Regions from separate parts of the Microbacterium sp. BWR-S6Y genome, predicted to be linked through region 1. Evidence: predicted binding sites of a transcription regulator. Region 1 holds the regulator's gene; the other holds the start of a gene.
What was found. The regulator HrcA, encoded in region 1, represses chaperone genes, less so after heat shock. The targets are predictions, from matches to a motif close to TTNGCACTCGNNNNNNNCGAGTGCNAA.

Region 1 (7,443 bases):
AACCAGAGCGGGACGTCGATCCGGCGCAGCGCCGCCAGCAGGTCCAGCACCGACAGCGACGCGAGGGCGGTGTCCTGCGCGTCGAACGCGTAGCCGCCGGCGCCGAAGTCCGGTCGCGTCTCGGGAGGGAGCGTGCGATCCAGCACGCGATTGGTCAGTCCGAGGCCCCGGTCCGGGAGGCTGTCGAATCGACGCGCGAAAAACCTGTACGCCGCGAGCCCCACCCCGCGCGGGATCGAGGTGCAGGATGCCGCGACGAAGGCCGCGACCGGCGGCGGCTCCTCCCGCCCCACGTAGTCGATGCACAGCAGGCCGCCCATCGAGTGCCCCACGAGCAGCACGGGGCCGCGCGTCGCAGCATCCTGAACGGCCCGGTCGATCGTCGCGAACGCTTCCTCGAGGGTGAAGTCCTCGCCCCGACGCGTTCCGTGGCCCGGCAGGTCGACCGCCGTCACGGGGTTCCCGCGGTCCCGCAGGTGGGCCACCTGCGCACGCCACATCGTCGCCGACGTGCGGATGCCGTGCACGAGCACGACCTGGACCGTCATGGCATCCACTGTAGGAGCGCCGCACCCCGTCCGGCCCATCCTCCGGCGACCGAACGGGGCCGCGGGATCACGCGCCGCAACGGACCTCGGCGGCCCCGGATGCCGCGTCCCCGAGCATCCGCGGACGGCGATGTCGGCGCACCACCGTAGAATCGACGGAACATGTCACCGCGCGCCCTGAAGCCCCTCGAGCCGTCCGCCACCCCGCCGGCGCAGATCCGCAACTTCTGCATCATCGCCCACATCGACCACGGCAAGTCGACGTTGGCCGACCGCATGCTGCAGATCACCGGCGTCGTCGCCGACCGCGACATGCGCGCGCAGTACCTCGACCGCATGGACATCGAGCGCGAGCGCGGCATCACGATCAAGTCGCAGGCCGTGCGGATGCCGTGGTCCACCGCCGACGGCACGTTCGCCCTCAACATGATCGACACGCCCGGCCACGTCGACTTCACCTACGAGGTCAGTCGCTCCCTCGCGGCGTGCGAGGGCGCGATCCTGCTCGTCGACGCCGCCCAGGGCATCGAGGCGCAGACCCTCGCCAACCTCTACCTGGCGCTCGAGAACGATCTGACGATCATCCCGGTGCTCAACAAGATCGACCTCCCCGCCGCCGACCCCGACAAGTACGCGGCCGAGCTGGCGGGTCTCATCGGCGGCGACCCCGCCGACGTCCTGCGCGTCAGCGGCAAGACCGGTATGGGCGTCGAGGAGCTCCTCGACCTCATCGTCGAGAAGATCCCCGCCCCCGTCGGCGTGGCCGACGCGCCCGCGCGCGCGATGATCTTCGACTCCGTCTACGACGCGTACCGCGGCGTGGTGACCTACGTGCGCATGATCGACGGCGCACTGCAGCCGCGCGAGCGCCTGCAGATGATGTCGACCGGCGCCACGCACGAGGCGCTCGAGATCGGCGTCTCCAGCCCCGAGCCGATCCCCACCCAGGGGCTCGGCGTCGGCGAGGTCGGCTACCTCATCACCGGCGTGAAGGACGTGCGCCAGTCGAAAGTCGGCGACACGATCACCACGCACCGCAAGCCCGCCACCGAGGCCCTCGCGGGGTACACCGACCCGAAGCCGATGGTCTTCTCGGGCATCTATCCGATCGACGGCAGCGACTACGCCGAGCTGCGCGAGGCCCTCGACAAGCTCAAGCTCTCCGACGCCTCCCTGCAGTACGAGCCCGAGACCTCCGTGGCCCTGGGCTTCGGCTTCCGCTGCGGCTTCCTGGGCCTCCTGCACCTCGAGATCATCACCGAGCGCCTCTCGCGCGAGTTCGGCCTCGACCTCATCACCACCGCCCCGTCAGTGACGTACGAGGTCACCACCGACACCGGCGAGACGGTGTCGGTCACCAACCCCAGCGAATACCCCGACGGGCGCGTCGCCTCGGTGTCGGAGCCGATCGTCAAGGTCGGCATCCTGCTTCCGAAGGACTACGTCGGCACCGTCATGGAACTGTGCCAGTCGCGCCGCGGCACCCTGCTGGGCATGGACTACCTCAGCGAAGACCGGGTCGAGCTGCGCTACAACATGCCGCTCGGCGAGATCGTCTTCGACTTCTTCGACCACCTCAAGTCCCGCACGCAGGGATACGCGAGCCTCGACTACGAACCGGCCGGCTCGCAGACCGCCGACCTCGTCAAGGTCGACATCCTGCTGCAGGGCGACAAGGTCGACGCGTTCAGCTCGATCGTGCACCGCGAGAAGGCCTACAGCTACGGCACGATGATGGCCGAGCGTCTGCGCAAGCTCATCCCGCGCCAGCAGTTCGAGGTGCCCATCCAGGCCGCGATCGGCGCCCGCATCATCGCGCGAGAGACGATCCGCGCGATCCGCAAGGACGTGCTCGCCAAGTGCTACGGCGGTGACATCACCCGAAAGCGCAAGCTCCTCGAGAAGCAGAAGGAGGGCAAGAAGCGCATGAAGATGGTCGGTCGCGTCGAGGTCCCCCAAGAGGCGTTCATCGCCGCGCTCTCCGGCGACGTCGAGGCCAAGAAGTAATACGCACGCAACCGAGAGGGGTGAATCATGCGCAGGCAGAACTTCACCGATGACACGGTCGATTACGCCGCGGTCGGCGCCACCCAGGCGCCCGACCTCATGCAGTACCCGCCGGAGCACTCCGTGCCCGCCGAAGACGCGTGGCGCATCGGCAGCGGCGAAGAGCGCTTCGCCGCGGCGGGCGAGCTGCTGCTGTCGTGGGCTCCGCTGCGCTCCGAGGAGCTGAGCATCACCGACGTGCGCCCCGCCTCGAACACCGGCTACGCGGGCGTCGGCTTCGACGCCGAGGGCGCCCCGGTCGCACCGAGCCGTCTCGAGGCCGAGCAGCGCTTCGCGGCCGACGGCACGCCCTTCGTCAGCCCCGGCACCGGCGTGCGCCTGCACGGCAAGGTCGACGGGCACCGCGCCGACGCCGAGCTGCGCGTCATCTCGGTGTTCGAAGAACCCCGCCGCGTGGGCTTCATCCTCGGCACCGTCGGGCACTCCATCGTGAGCGGTGAGGAGCTCTTCTCCCTCGAGTGGCGCGAGAACGACGAGGTCTGGTTCGTCGTGCGCGCCTTCGACCGGCCCACGGCCCCGTCCTACCGCCTCTTCACGAGCCGCGTCCGCCGCCGGCGCAAGGCGCTCTTCGCCCGCTACCTCCGCGCGATCTCGCCGCTGTACTCGTCCTGATGGGCGGGCCCCTCCCGCTCGGCGACCCCGCCCCGGTCGACGGACGACTCCCCGACGACCTCGTCGTCGACCCCGCCGCCGATTTCGGCGTCTACCTGCACGTGCCGTTCTGCCGCGTGCGCTGCGGCTACTGCGACTTCAACACCTACACCGCGAGCGAGTTGCGCGGAGCGCGGCAAGACGACTTCGCCGACACCCTGGCCGCGGAGGTGCGCCTCGCGGGTGGGGTGATGGATGCCGCGGGCGGTCGGCGGGCGGCATCCACCGTGTTCTTCGGGGGAGGAACGCCGACGCTGCTGCCGCCGGGAGACCTCGCCCGGATGCTGCGCGCGGTGCACGACGAGTTCGGAATCGCCGAGGGCGCCGAGGTCACCGTCGAAGCCAACCCCGACACGGTCGATGACACGGTCGCCGAGACGCTCGCCGCGGCCGGGGTGACCCGCCTGTCGATCGGCATGCAGTCGGCCCGGCCGCACGTGCTCGCCGCGCTCGATCGCACGCACGATCCGCTGAACGTCGCGACCGCGGTCACCGCCGCGCGCCGTGCCGGTCTCGATGTCTCGGTCGATCTCATCTACGGCGCGCCGGGGGAGTCGCTCGATGACTGGCGCGCTTCGCTCGAGGCCGCCGTCGCGCTCGAGCCCGATCACGTGTCGGCGTACGCGCTGATCGTCGAGGACGGCACGAAACTCGCGCGCCAGATCCGCTCCGGCGCCGTCGCGATGCCGGACGACGATCTGCAGGCCGACATGTACGAGCTCGCCGACGATCTGCTCGCCGCTGCGGGCTACGACTGGTACGAGGTGTCGAACTTCTCGCGCGGGGCGGACCACCGCTCGCGTCACAACCTCGCGTACTGGCGCGGCACCGACTGGTGGGGCTTCGGTCCGGGAGCGCACAGTCACGTCGCGGGGCTCCGGTGGTGGAACGTCAAGCACCCCGCCGCGTACGCCCAGCGCCTGGCCGCCGCGGAATCCCCGGCCGCCGCGCGGGAGCGCCCCGACGAGACCGCGCGCCGCCTCGAGTCGGTGCTCCTGCGCAGCCGCATCCGCGAGGGGATCGCGGTGTCGGAGGTCGTCGGCGACGGCCGGAAGGCCGTGGCATCCCTCATCGCCGACGGTCTCATCGAGGGGGCGGATGCCATCCGCGGCCGCATCGTGCTGACGCGCCGCGGGCGGCTGCTGGCGGATGCCGTGGTCCGGGCGCTCACGGTCTGACCCTCGCGGCGTCGATGCCCCGTCGGATCCTCGCCGTTGCGGTGCGAGGCGCCGGCCGCAGGTGTCGCTCCTGCGCGCATCCCGCTCCCTCGCGCATCCCGGCATCCGGCTGCGCCGCATCCCTCGATGAACGCCGATCCTGTCGACACTCGGCGCGACGCCGCGTGTCTCGACGGGATCGGCGTTCATCGCGAGGGCGGACGGGCCGCGCGCGGAGCGCTCCGCGAGCCGCTCGACGCAGGGTGGCGGTGATCGTCGTAGAATTGGCACTCAGTCGAGTCGAGTGCCAGACGGGAGGAGAGCGCATGGTGTCGGAACGCGGTCTCCAGGTGCTCCGCGCGATCGTGCAGGACTACGTCGACACGCGCGAGCCCGTCGGCAGCAAGGCGATCGTCGAGCGGCACGCGTTCGGCGTGTCGGCGGCGACCATCCGCAACGACATGGCGCTGCTCGAAGACGAAGACCTCATCGTCGCTCCGCACACATCGTCCGGGCGCGTGCCGACCGACAAGGGCTACCGCGTCTTCGTCGACCACCTCGCCGAACTGCGCCCCCTGTCGACCGCGCAGCGCAGCGCGATCACGTCGTTCCTCGACGAGGCCGGCGACCTCGACGACCTCCTCGCGCGCACCGTGCGGGCCCTCACGCAGTTGACCGGTCAGGTCGCGATCGTGCAGTACCCCTCGTTCGCGCGCGCCAACGTCACGCACGTCGAGCTCGTCGCCCTCGGCGGACCGCGCGTGCTCGTCATCCTCGTCACCGACACCGGTCGCGTGTCGCAGCGCATCGCGCTCGTGCCCGCGGAGCCGGGGGACAGCGACATCGCCCTGCTGCGCTCGCGCGTCGGAGCGGTGCTCGTCGGCCGCAGCGTGGCCGACAGCTCCCAGCGCGTCGCCGACGCCCTCGCCGACGGCCCGCGCCCGGGCGTGATCCTCGACGCGATCGCCGACGCCGTCCTGCGCGTCGTCGGCGAAGAGCTCGAGGAGTTCCGTCAGGACCGACTCGTCATGGCCGGGGCCGCGACCCTCGCCAAGCGCGAACAGGACTTCCGCGGCAGCATCTACCCCCTCCTCGAGGCGATCGAGGAGCAGGTCACCCTGCTGCGTCTCATGAGCGAGATGGTCGCCGACGAGAAGGGGCTGTCCGCGAGCATCGGCCGCGAGAACGAGCCGTTCGGTCTCGTCGAGGCCTCGGTGCTCGCGAGCCGGTACGACGGTTCGACCGGTGGCGCGCGGGTGGGGCTGCTCGGCCCGACGCGCATGGACTACTCCTCCAACCTCGCGGCGGTCCGCGCCGTCGCGCACTACCTGACCCGGATGCTCGAAGACGACGACAGCGCGCGCTGACGGCATCCCCGAAGAGAACGACCCCGCGGGAGCGGGCAGGAAGGCGATTGTGGCTGACCACTACGAGGTCCTGGGCGTCGAACGAGACGCCAGCCCCGAAGACATCAAGAAGGCCTACCGGCGTCTCGCGCGCCAGCTGCACCCCGATGTGAACCCCGGTGAGGACGCGTCCGAGAAGTTCAAGCTCGTGACGCACGCCTACGACGTGCTGAGCGACCCCGAGCAGCGTCGCCGTTACGACATGGGCGGCGACCAGAGCCCGTTCGGCGGCGGGGGAGCGGCCGGTTTCGGCGGCTTCAGCGACATCTTCGAGACGTTCTTCGGCGGAGCCCAGGGCGGCGGCGGACGCGGTCCGCGACCGCGTTCCCGCCGGGAGCGCGGCCAGGACGCCCTCGTGCGCGTCACTCTGCAGCTCGGCGACGTCGTGTTCGGCACGCACCGCGACCTCGAGGTCGACACCGCCGTGCTGTGCGAGACGTGCCAGGGCGCGTGCACCCAGCCGGGGACGAGCGAGGTCACCTGCGACATCTGCCACGGCTCCGGCCACGTGCAGCGCACCGTCCGCAGCCTGCTCGGCAACGTCGTCACCAGCCAGCCCTGCACCGTGTGCCACGGGCACGGCACGACCATCCCCTACCCCTGCGGCACCTGCCAGGGTCAAGGACGCGTCCGCGCGCGCCGCACCGTCTCGGTCGACATCCCCGCCGGCGTCGAGTCGGGGCTGCGCCTGCAGCTGCCCGGTTCGGGCGAGGTCGGACCCGCGGGCGGCCCCAACGGCGACCTCTACCTCGAGATCACTGTCGAGTCCCACGACGCGTTCAGCCGGGAGGGCGACGACCTCGTCGCCACCCTCGAGGTGTCGATGCCGGATGCCATCCTCGGCGCCACGACCACGATCGAGTCCCTCGACGGCAGCGTCGACCTCGAGGTGCGCCCGGGCGTGCAGTCCGGAGACGTGCTCACGATCAAGGGCCGCGGGATCACCCCGCTGCGCGGCAGCCAGCGGGGCGACCTCAAGGTGGGAGTGCACGTGGTCACCCCCACCCGCCTCGACCACAAGGAGCGCGCCCTCATCGAGGAGTTCGCCAAGCGCACCAAGGCACCCAAGCCGCGCCTGGCGGAGCACCAGCAGGGCATGTTCAGCAAGTTCCGCGACCGCTTCCGGCACTGAGCATGGCACTGCACTTCGTCGTCGACGAGGCGGGTTTCGCCCGTCCCGGTGACACGATCGCCCTCACCGGCGCCGAGGCGCATCACGCCGCGGCCGTGCGGCGCGTGCGCGTCGACGAGGCCGTCACGCTCGGCGACGGCCGCGGCGCCTGGCTCTCGGGCGTCGTGACCGCCGTCGCGCCCAAGCAGGTCGACGTGCGGGTCACGGGTCGCGAGCAGGTCGACGCCCCCGTCCCCCGGTTCGTTCTGGTGCAGGCCCTCGCGAAGGGCGATCGCGACGAGCTGGCCGTGCAGGCCGCGACCGAGCTCGGCGTCGACGCGATCGTGCCGTGGCAGGCCTCGCGCAGCGTCTCGCGATGGGATGCCAAGGCCGAGAAGGGTCTCGCGCGCTGGCGCACGATCGTGCGCGAGGCCGCGAAACAGGCGCATCGCGCGTGGATCCCCGACGTGGAGGGCGTGGCGCGCACGGCCGATCTCGTCGCC
Region 2 (7,443 bases), on a different contig from region 1:
CGAGGGCGACGTCTTCAGCCTCATCGGCCCCAAGCGCTTCGACGCGCCGTGGAAGGAGATCGAGGCCCAGGGCTTCATCTCGCCCGCCGCCTGTTACGAGGTGCGCATCGACCTCCCGGCCGACGAGCGGCTCGAGTACGCCGCGGCCGCCGACGAGGACCGCTACCGCCTCGCCGCCACGGCCCCCGCGAAGATCGACGTCACCCGTCGCCTGGTGCAGCGGCATCCGGGTGAGCGCGTTCTCGTCATCGGGCAGTACCTCGACCAGATCGACGAGCTCGCCGAGGCGCTCGGCGCACCGCAGATCACCGGCGCGACGCCCATCCCCGAGCGCGAAGAGCTCTTCCAGGGCTTCCGCGACGGCAGCATCCCGCTCCTGGTCGTATCGAAGGTGGCCAACTTCTCGGTCGACCTCCCCGAGGCCTCCGTCGCGATCCAGGTGTCGGGCTCGTTCGGCTCCCGGCAAGAGGAGGCGCAGCGCCTCGGACGCCTGCTGCGACCGAAGCAGTCGAACCACACGGCGAGCTTCTACACGCTCATCGCCCGCGACACGGTCGACCAGGATTTCGCCCAGAACCGCCAGCGCTTCCTCGCCGAACAGGGGTACGCGTACACGATCCTGGATGCCGACGGGATCGACGCCGCGGCCGCCTGACGCATATCAGCACGCGGCTTTCCGTTCCATATCCAGCACATTGCGGGGTGGGATCACGATAATGAGGGGATGACAGCTCCTCGCATCCTCGTCGTCGACGATGAACCGAACATCCGCGACCTGCTCATCACGAGCCTGCGCTTCGCCGGTTTCCAGGTGCGAGCCGTGGCAAACGGCGCGCAGACGATCTCGGCCGTGCTCGAAGAAGAACCCGACCTGATCGTGGTCGACGTGATGCTGCCCGACATGAACGGGTTCAGCGTCACCAAGCGCCTGCGCGGCGCGGGCTACACCGCGCCCATCCTCTTCCTCACCGCGAAGGACGAGACCGAGGACAAGATCGAGGGCCTCAACGCCGGCGGCGACGACTACGTCACCAAGCCGTTCAGCCTCGACGAGATCGTCGCCCGCATCCAGGCGATCCTGCGTCGCACGATGCAGGCCGACGAGGAGTCGATCATCCGCACCGGCGAGCTGACCATGGATCAGGACACGCACGACGTCAGCGTCGGCGACGTGTCGATCGACCTCAGCCCCACGGAGTTCAAGCTCCTGCGCTACCTCATGCTCAACCCCAACCGCGTGCTGTCGAAGGCGCAGATCCTCGACCACGTCTGGGAGTACGACTTCAACGGCGACGCCGGCATCGTCGAGAGCTACATCTCGTACCTGCGCCGCAAGATCGATCCGCACTCCTCCGAGCCGCTCATCCAGACCAAGCGCGGCTTCGGCTACATGCTGAAGTCGGGCAAGAGCGCCTGAGCGGAAGGCCGCCGTCCTGACACCCTCCGACGATGCGCTGACGCGCTGGTGGCGCGGTCTGAGCCTTCGGACCAAGGTCACCGGCGTGACCGTCGCGCTCCTGGCGATCGGTCTGTTCACCGCGGGCATCGGGACCATGGTGTTCCTGCGCACCACCCTGGTGAACAACCTCGACGAGCAGCTCGCCCAGCAGGCGGCGGGCAGCATCGCGAACAGCATCTTCACCACGACGCCGATCGACGGCGGCATCGAGTTCACGCAGGTCGACAACGCCCCGCAGATCGGCTCGATGGTCGTCGTCTACGGACCCGACGGTCGCCGCGAGGCCTTCTACAACGGCACCGCGTCGCAGACGCTTCCCGAGCTTCCCCCCACCTTCACGGTGGAGCAGACGTACGGGCAGATCGATCGGCGCATCGAACTCGAGGACCCGGAGTCGGGCGCGCACTTCCTGGCGCGCGTCGGGGTGCTGCAGGTGCCCGGGAACCCCGGGGTCTACACGCAGATGGTGGTGCAGCCTCTGGCGCCCACCGACCGCATCGTCGCCGCGTACATCGGCATCTACGCCTTCGTGGCGTTGCTCATCCTCATCGCCACCGCTCTTCTGACCCGGTGGCTCGTCACCCTCGCGTTCCGCAACCTCCGGCAGGTCGAGACGACCGCGATGGACATCGCGGCCGGCGACTTCAGTCAGCGTCTCACCGACATCGTGCCCGACACCGAGGTGGGGCGGCTCAAGACCGCGATCAACGCGATGCTCGCGCGCATCGACGGCGCCCTCGGGCAGCGGGATGCCACCGTGCGACAGATGCGCCGCTTCATCGGCGACGCCAGTCATGAGCTGCGCACCCCGCTCGTGACGATGCGCGGGTACGCCGAGCTGTACCGCATGGGCGCCATCCGCTCCGACGAGGACGTCGCCCAGTCGATGGAGCGCATCGAGAAGGAGGCGATCCGCATGGGCGCGCTGGTCGAGGACCTCCTCGCCCTGGCCCGCCTCGACGAGAGACGCGACGTCTCCATCACCGCCCTCGATCTGCGCCCGATCGCGCGCGACGCAGCCCTCGACCTGCGCGTCACCTCGCCGCAGCGCGAGGTGACCGTCGACGACACCACCTCGCGCGACGAGCTGGTGCTGCCGACCATCACCCTCGATCCGCTGCTCGATTCCGGTGGCCACCCGGCGACCTCCTCCACCCGCCGGCGGGCGGCTCCGCCCACCTCCGCCATGGCGATCGCCGGGGCCACGCTGTCGCGCCTGCGCCGTCGGCAGAAGGATGCCGCCGACCCGGCCGCCACGACGGGGGAAGCCCCGGTGGCGCCGCCGGCGGGCGTCACGCGCTCGTCGCCGCGGCTCGCGCCGATCGTCCTCGGCGACGAGAACAAGGTGCGGCAGGTGGTGGCGAACCTGCTGGGCAATGCGCGCCGTTTCACCGCCGACGACTCCCCCATCGGCTTGCGCATCGGCGTGGATGCCGAGAACGACATGGGCTGGATCGAGATCATCGACCACGGCGAGGGCGTTCCCGAGCAGATCCGGGACCAGATCTTCCAGCGGTTCTGGAGAGCCGACACCTCGCGCACGCGCGAGACCGGAGGATCCGGTCTCGGCCTGTCGATCGTGGCATCCATCGTCGATCTGCTGCACGGGACGGTCGAGGTCGTCGACACCCCCGGCGGGGGCGCGACGTTCCGGGTCTCGCTGCCCCTGGCCGACCGTCGCGACGCCGCCGAGCACGCCCTGATCGAGACGCAGCCGCTCGAGCGCCTCCCCGAGGGCTACCGCCCCGAGGCCTGACCCCGCGACGCCCACCCCGGCTCCCCGCCCCGGCTCCCCGCCCGGAGGCGCCGTGGCACCGCGAAAGCACACGATCGGCGCGAGAACACACGACGCGACGGCGCCGGAGCCCGTGATCTCGCGCCGATCGTATGCTCTCGCCGCTCACCGCGCACCGCGCGCCGCTCACCGGAGCGGCCCCCGCGCGCAGCCGACCCGCGCGGCCACGGCGCGGCCCCCGCGCGGCTTGTCGGCGCGGCAGCCGCGCGCGGCCGACCGCGCGGCCCCCGCGCGCAGCCGACCTGCGCGGCCACGGCGCGGCCCCGCATAACGAAGAACGCCCCCTCCCGGAGGAGGGGGCGTTCTCAGGCGTCAGGCGTGGATCAGAAGTCCATGCCACCCGTCGGGTCGCCCGCGGGAGCGGCGACCTTCTCGGGCTTGTCGGCGACGACGGCCTCGGTCGTGAGGAAGAGACCCGCGATGGATGCCGCGTTCTGCAGAGCCGAACGGGTCACCTTGGCGGGGTCGATGATGCCCTGCGCGAACAGGTCACCGTACTCGCCCGTCGCGGCGTTCAGGCCGTGGCCCACGGGGAGCTCCGAGACCTTGTTGGCGACGACACCGGGCTCGAGACCGGCGTTCAGCGCGATCTGCTTGAGCGGGGCCTCGATGGCGACCTTGACGATGTTCGCACCGGTGGCCTCGTCGCCCGAGAGCTCGAGGTTCGCCAGAGCGGTCTTGCCGGCCTGGATGAGCGCGACGCCACCACCGGCGACGACACCCTCTTCCACAGCGGCCTTGGCGTTGCGCACGGCGTCTTCGATGCGGTGCTTGCGCTCCTTGAGCTCGACCTCGGTCGCGGCTCCGGCCTTGATGACGGCGACGCCACCGGCGAGCTTCGCGAGGCGCTCCTGGAGCTTCTCGCGGTCGTAGTCGCTGTCGGTGTTCTCGATCTCGCGACGGATCTGGGTCACGCGACCCTCGATCAGCTCCGACTCACCGGCACCCTCGACGATCGTGGTCTCGTCCTTGGTGATGATGACCTTGCGCGCACGGCCGAGCAGGTCGACGGTCGCGTTCTCGAGCTTGAGGCCCACCTCCTCGGTGATGACCTGGCCGCCGGTGAGGATCGCGATGTCCTGCAGCTGCGCCTTGCGACGGTCGCCGAAGCCGGGGGCCTTGACGGCGACCGACTTGAAGATGCCGCGGATCTTGTTGAGCACCAGGGTCGCGAGCGCTTCGCCCTCGACATCCTCGGCGATGATGAGGAGCTCCTTGCCCTCCTGGATCACCTTGTCGACGATGGGCAGAAGGTCCTTGATGTTCGAGATCTTCTGGTTCGCGATGAGGATGTAGGGGTCTTCGAAGACCGCTTCCTGACGCTCGGGGTCGGTGACGAAGTAGGGGTTGATGTAGCCCTTGTCGAAGCGCATGCCCTCGGTGAGCTCGAGCTCGGTGCCGAAGGTGTTCGACTCCTCGACGGTGACGACGCCTTCCTTGCCCACCTTGTCGATGGCCTCGGCGATGAGCTCGCCGATCGCGGGGTCGGCGGCGGAGATCGACGCGGTCGCGGCGATCTGCTCCTTGGACTCGACCTCCTTGGCGGAGGAGAGCAGCTCGTCGGTGACGGCCTTGACGGCCTTCTCGATGCCCTTCTTGAGCGAGATGGGGTCGGCGCCGGCGGCGACGTTGCGCAGGCCCTCGCGCACGAGCGCCTGGGCGAGGACGGTGGCGGTGGTGGTTCCGTCACCCGCGACGTCGTCGGTCTTCTTGGCGACCTCCTTGACCAGCTCGGCGCCGATCTTCTCGTACGGGTCGTCGAGCTCGATCTCCTTGGCGATCGAGACGCCGTCGTTCGTGATCGTGGGGGCGCCCCACTTCTTCTCGAGCACGACGTTGCGACCGCGGGGGCCCAGGGTCACCTTGACGGCGTCGGCCAGCGTGTTGAGGCCGCGCTCGAGACCGCGCCGGGCCTCTTCGTCGAAAGCGATGATCTTTGCCATAAGTGTGTCGTCCCTCCCGGACGGGTGACTTCCAGATTTTGGCACTCGACGAAAGCGAGTGCTAACTCATTCTGGCACTCGCCCCTGGGGAGTGCAAGCCACGACGTCGTCCGTGAGACGACGAACGCCGTGGCATCCGGAGAGGGATGCCACGGCGTTCGCGACAGCGGATCAGGCCAGTCGCACGGACTCCGCCTGAGGGCCCTTCTGGCCGGTCCCGACCGTGAACTCGACGGCCTGCCCCTCCTCGAGGACCCGGAAGCCCGACATCTCGATGCTCGAGTAGTGGACGAACACGTCCTGCCCATCGGACACGGTGATGAACCCGTAGCCCTTCTCGGCGTTGAACCATTTGACGGTGCCCTGCGTCATGCGAATCTCCTGTTGCTGGATGACTCGGTCATCGTAAGCACGCGGGATGCCGCCGAACGGGCCCCGTCGGCCATTGTTGACGCGCGTGCCCCCAACTTGTTACGCCGCGGAAACACGCGGCGCAGCGGGGGTCAGGGAGCGGTCGTCGAGGGGGTCGCGCCGGAGGCGCGGTCGAGGCCGATCACCACGACGAGGCGCTTGACGGCGCTCTCGTCGTCGGGGGTGTTCGGGTCGTCGGTGGGCTGCAGGAAGTCGCTCTGCGCCACCTCGGCCCCGCCGATCGCCTGGGCGAGCCCCTGCGCCGCGGCCTCGTCGCCCTCGGAGCGGTAGTAGACGGTGGTCCGGGCGAAGTCGGACGAGTCGGAGTCGCCCGTCTCGACGGTGTCGCCCGACCATCCGGCCGCCACGATCTGGTCGCGTACCGAGGCCGCCAGGCCGTCCTGACCGGTGCCGTTGAGCACGACCACGGAATAGGTCGTGTCGACGACGGCCGCGACGGTCGGCTCGGCCGAGACCGTCGGAACCGGAGCGGTGTCGGAACCGAAGGTGATGCGCCCCGAGGCGACGAGCGTGCCGAAGATCCCGACGATGATGAGCACGAGCGTCGCGATGGCCGCCCACAAGAACACGATCCATCCGCGCAGACGCGGCTTCTCCGCGCGGTGCGCGCCGACGCGGCCGGTGGAGTCCGGCAGGTCGTCGAAACGATCCCGAGGGAAGGTCGAACTGGCCATTGGACGATGCTATCGGTCGGAGTCTGCGCGTCCGATCAGCGCGCGGCCGTCCGACCGAGCCGCGACCGCAGCTGCGCGGCCGCGTCGTCGCGCCGACGGCGCAGGCGCCGCACGAGCATCGGGTCGTGCGCGAGGGCTTCGGGGGTGTCGATGAGGCGACCGAGCAGCTGGTAGTACCGGGCCGGCGTCAGGCCGAACTCGGCCCGGATCGCCTCCTCTTTCGCTCCCGCATGGCGACGCCATTCACCCTCGAAGGCGAGTAAGGCGAGATCGCGGTCGGAGAGAGGCACGCTCGTCACGCTACTGCGCGCGGCCCGTCCGTCCCGGATGCCACGCCACCCACGCGCCGAGAGGATCGACGTCGGCGAGGATCTCGCCGTCGAGGGCGAGACGGAACCCGCCCTGCTCCGGTCGCGCCGGAGTGGTCCACCCGTCGTGCAGCCCGGGGGCGTCGAGGGTGATCCAGCGGCCCGCGGCGCGCGCGGCATCCATGATCGCCTCGCGTCCCGCGCGGGGGACGTGGGCGAGCACGCCCGGCGTCGTGACGACCAGCGTCGCGTCCCGCGGGGCCTCCGCGGCGAGCGCCGGGAGCATCTCGGCGCCGTCGCCGGCGACGAGCAGCGGCGGATCCGCGGCGGCCACGTCGAGGGCCGCGACGATGCGCTCGCGCCGGCCGTGCTCCCCCGGCCAGACGAGTCCGGCGAGCCAGGCGCGGTCGTCGTCCTCGCGGGCGTCCAGCGGGTTCAGGTCGATGCCGGCGCGCCAGACGATCTCGGGCATCGCCCACGTCGGCTCTCCGGTCAGCGCACTGTGCAGCTCGACGGCTGACGGCCCGTCGAGGGGGTCGAGGGCGATCACCTCGTCGCCCCGGTGGTACCGGTACGAGTAGCGATCCGGATACAGGCACAGACCCGCGCTCGCACCGACCTCGAGCAGCGCGATCGGACCCTCGATGCGTGCGAGCGCCGGCAGCAGCGCGGCGCACCGGAGCGGCTCGTTGGTCTGCACGCTGCGCACCCGGCACTGCGCCTCGACCTCGTGGGCGTGCGCGACGACCCACCGCGCCCAGGCGTCCACGTCGTCGGTCGGAGCCCCGAGGACGCGCGTCACGGCGAAGACGAGCGGGGGTTGACGGCGCGT

Region 2: groL (chaperonin GroEL) is a predicted target of HrcA. The motif match lies at 5,236-5,262, and genes of this name have one in related genera.

The regions. Positions count from the first base shown of each region.
Region 1 covers NZ_JBFECV010000003.1:123,745-131,187, forward strand. The annotation lists gene AB1K56_RS07610 (alpha/beta fold hydrolase) at 1-548, opposite strand, end outside; gene lepA (translation elongation factor 4) at 711-2,555, shown strand; gene AB1K56_RS07620 (DUF1990 family protein) at 2,583-3,227, shown strand; gene hemW (radical SAM family heme chaperone HemW) at 3,227-4,444, shown strand; gene hrcA (heat-inducible transcriptional repressor HrcA) at 4,750-5,790, shown strand; gene dnaJ (molecular chaperone DnaJ) at 5,840-6,961, shown strand; gene AB1K56_RS07640 (16S rRNA (uracil(1498)-N(3))-methyltransferase) at 6,964-7,443, shown strand, end outside.
Region 2 covers NZ_JBFECV010000001.1:205,023-212,465, forward strand. The annotation lists gene AB1K56_RS00900 (DNA repair helicase XPB) at 1-655, shown strand, start outside; gene AB1K56_RS00905 (response regulator transcription factor) at 725-1,417, shown strand; gene AB1K56_RS00910 (sensor histidine kinase) at 1,554-3,215, shown strand; gene groL (chaperonin GroEL) at 3,578-5,197, opposite strand; gene AB1K56_RS00920 (cold-shock protein) at 5,369-5,569, opposite strand; gene AB1K56_RS00925 (LytR C-terminal domain-containing protein) at 5,701-6,303, opposite strand; gene AB1K56_RS00930 (DUF3263 domain-containing protein) at 6,339-6,593, opposite strand; gene AB1K56_RS00935 (DUF2332 family protein) at 6,604-7,443, opposite strand, start outside.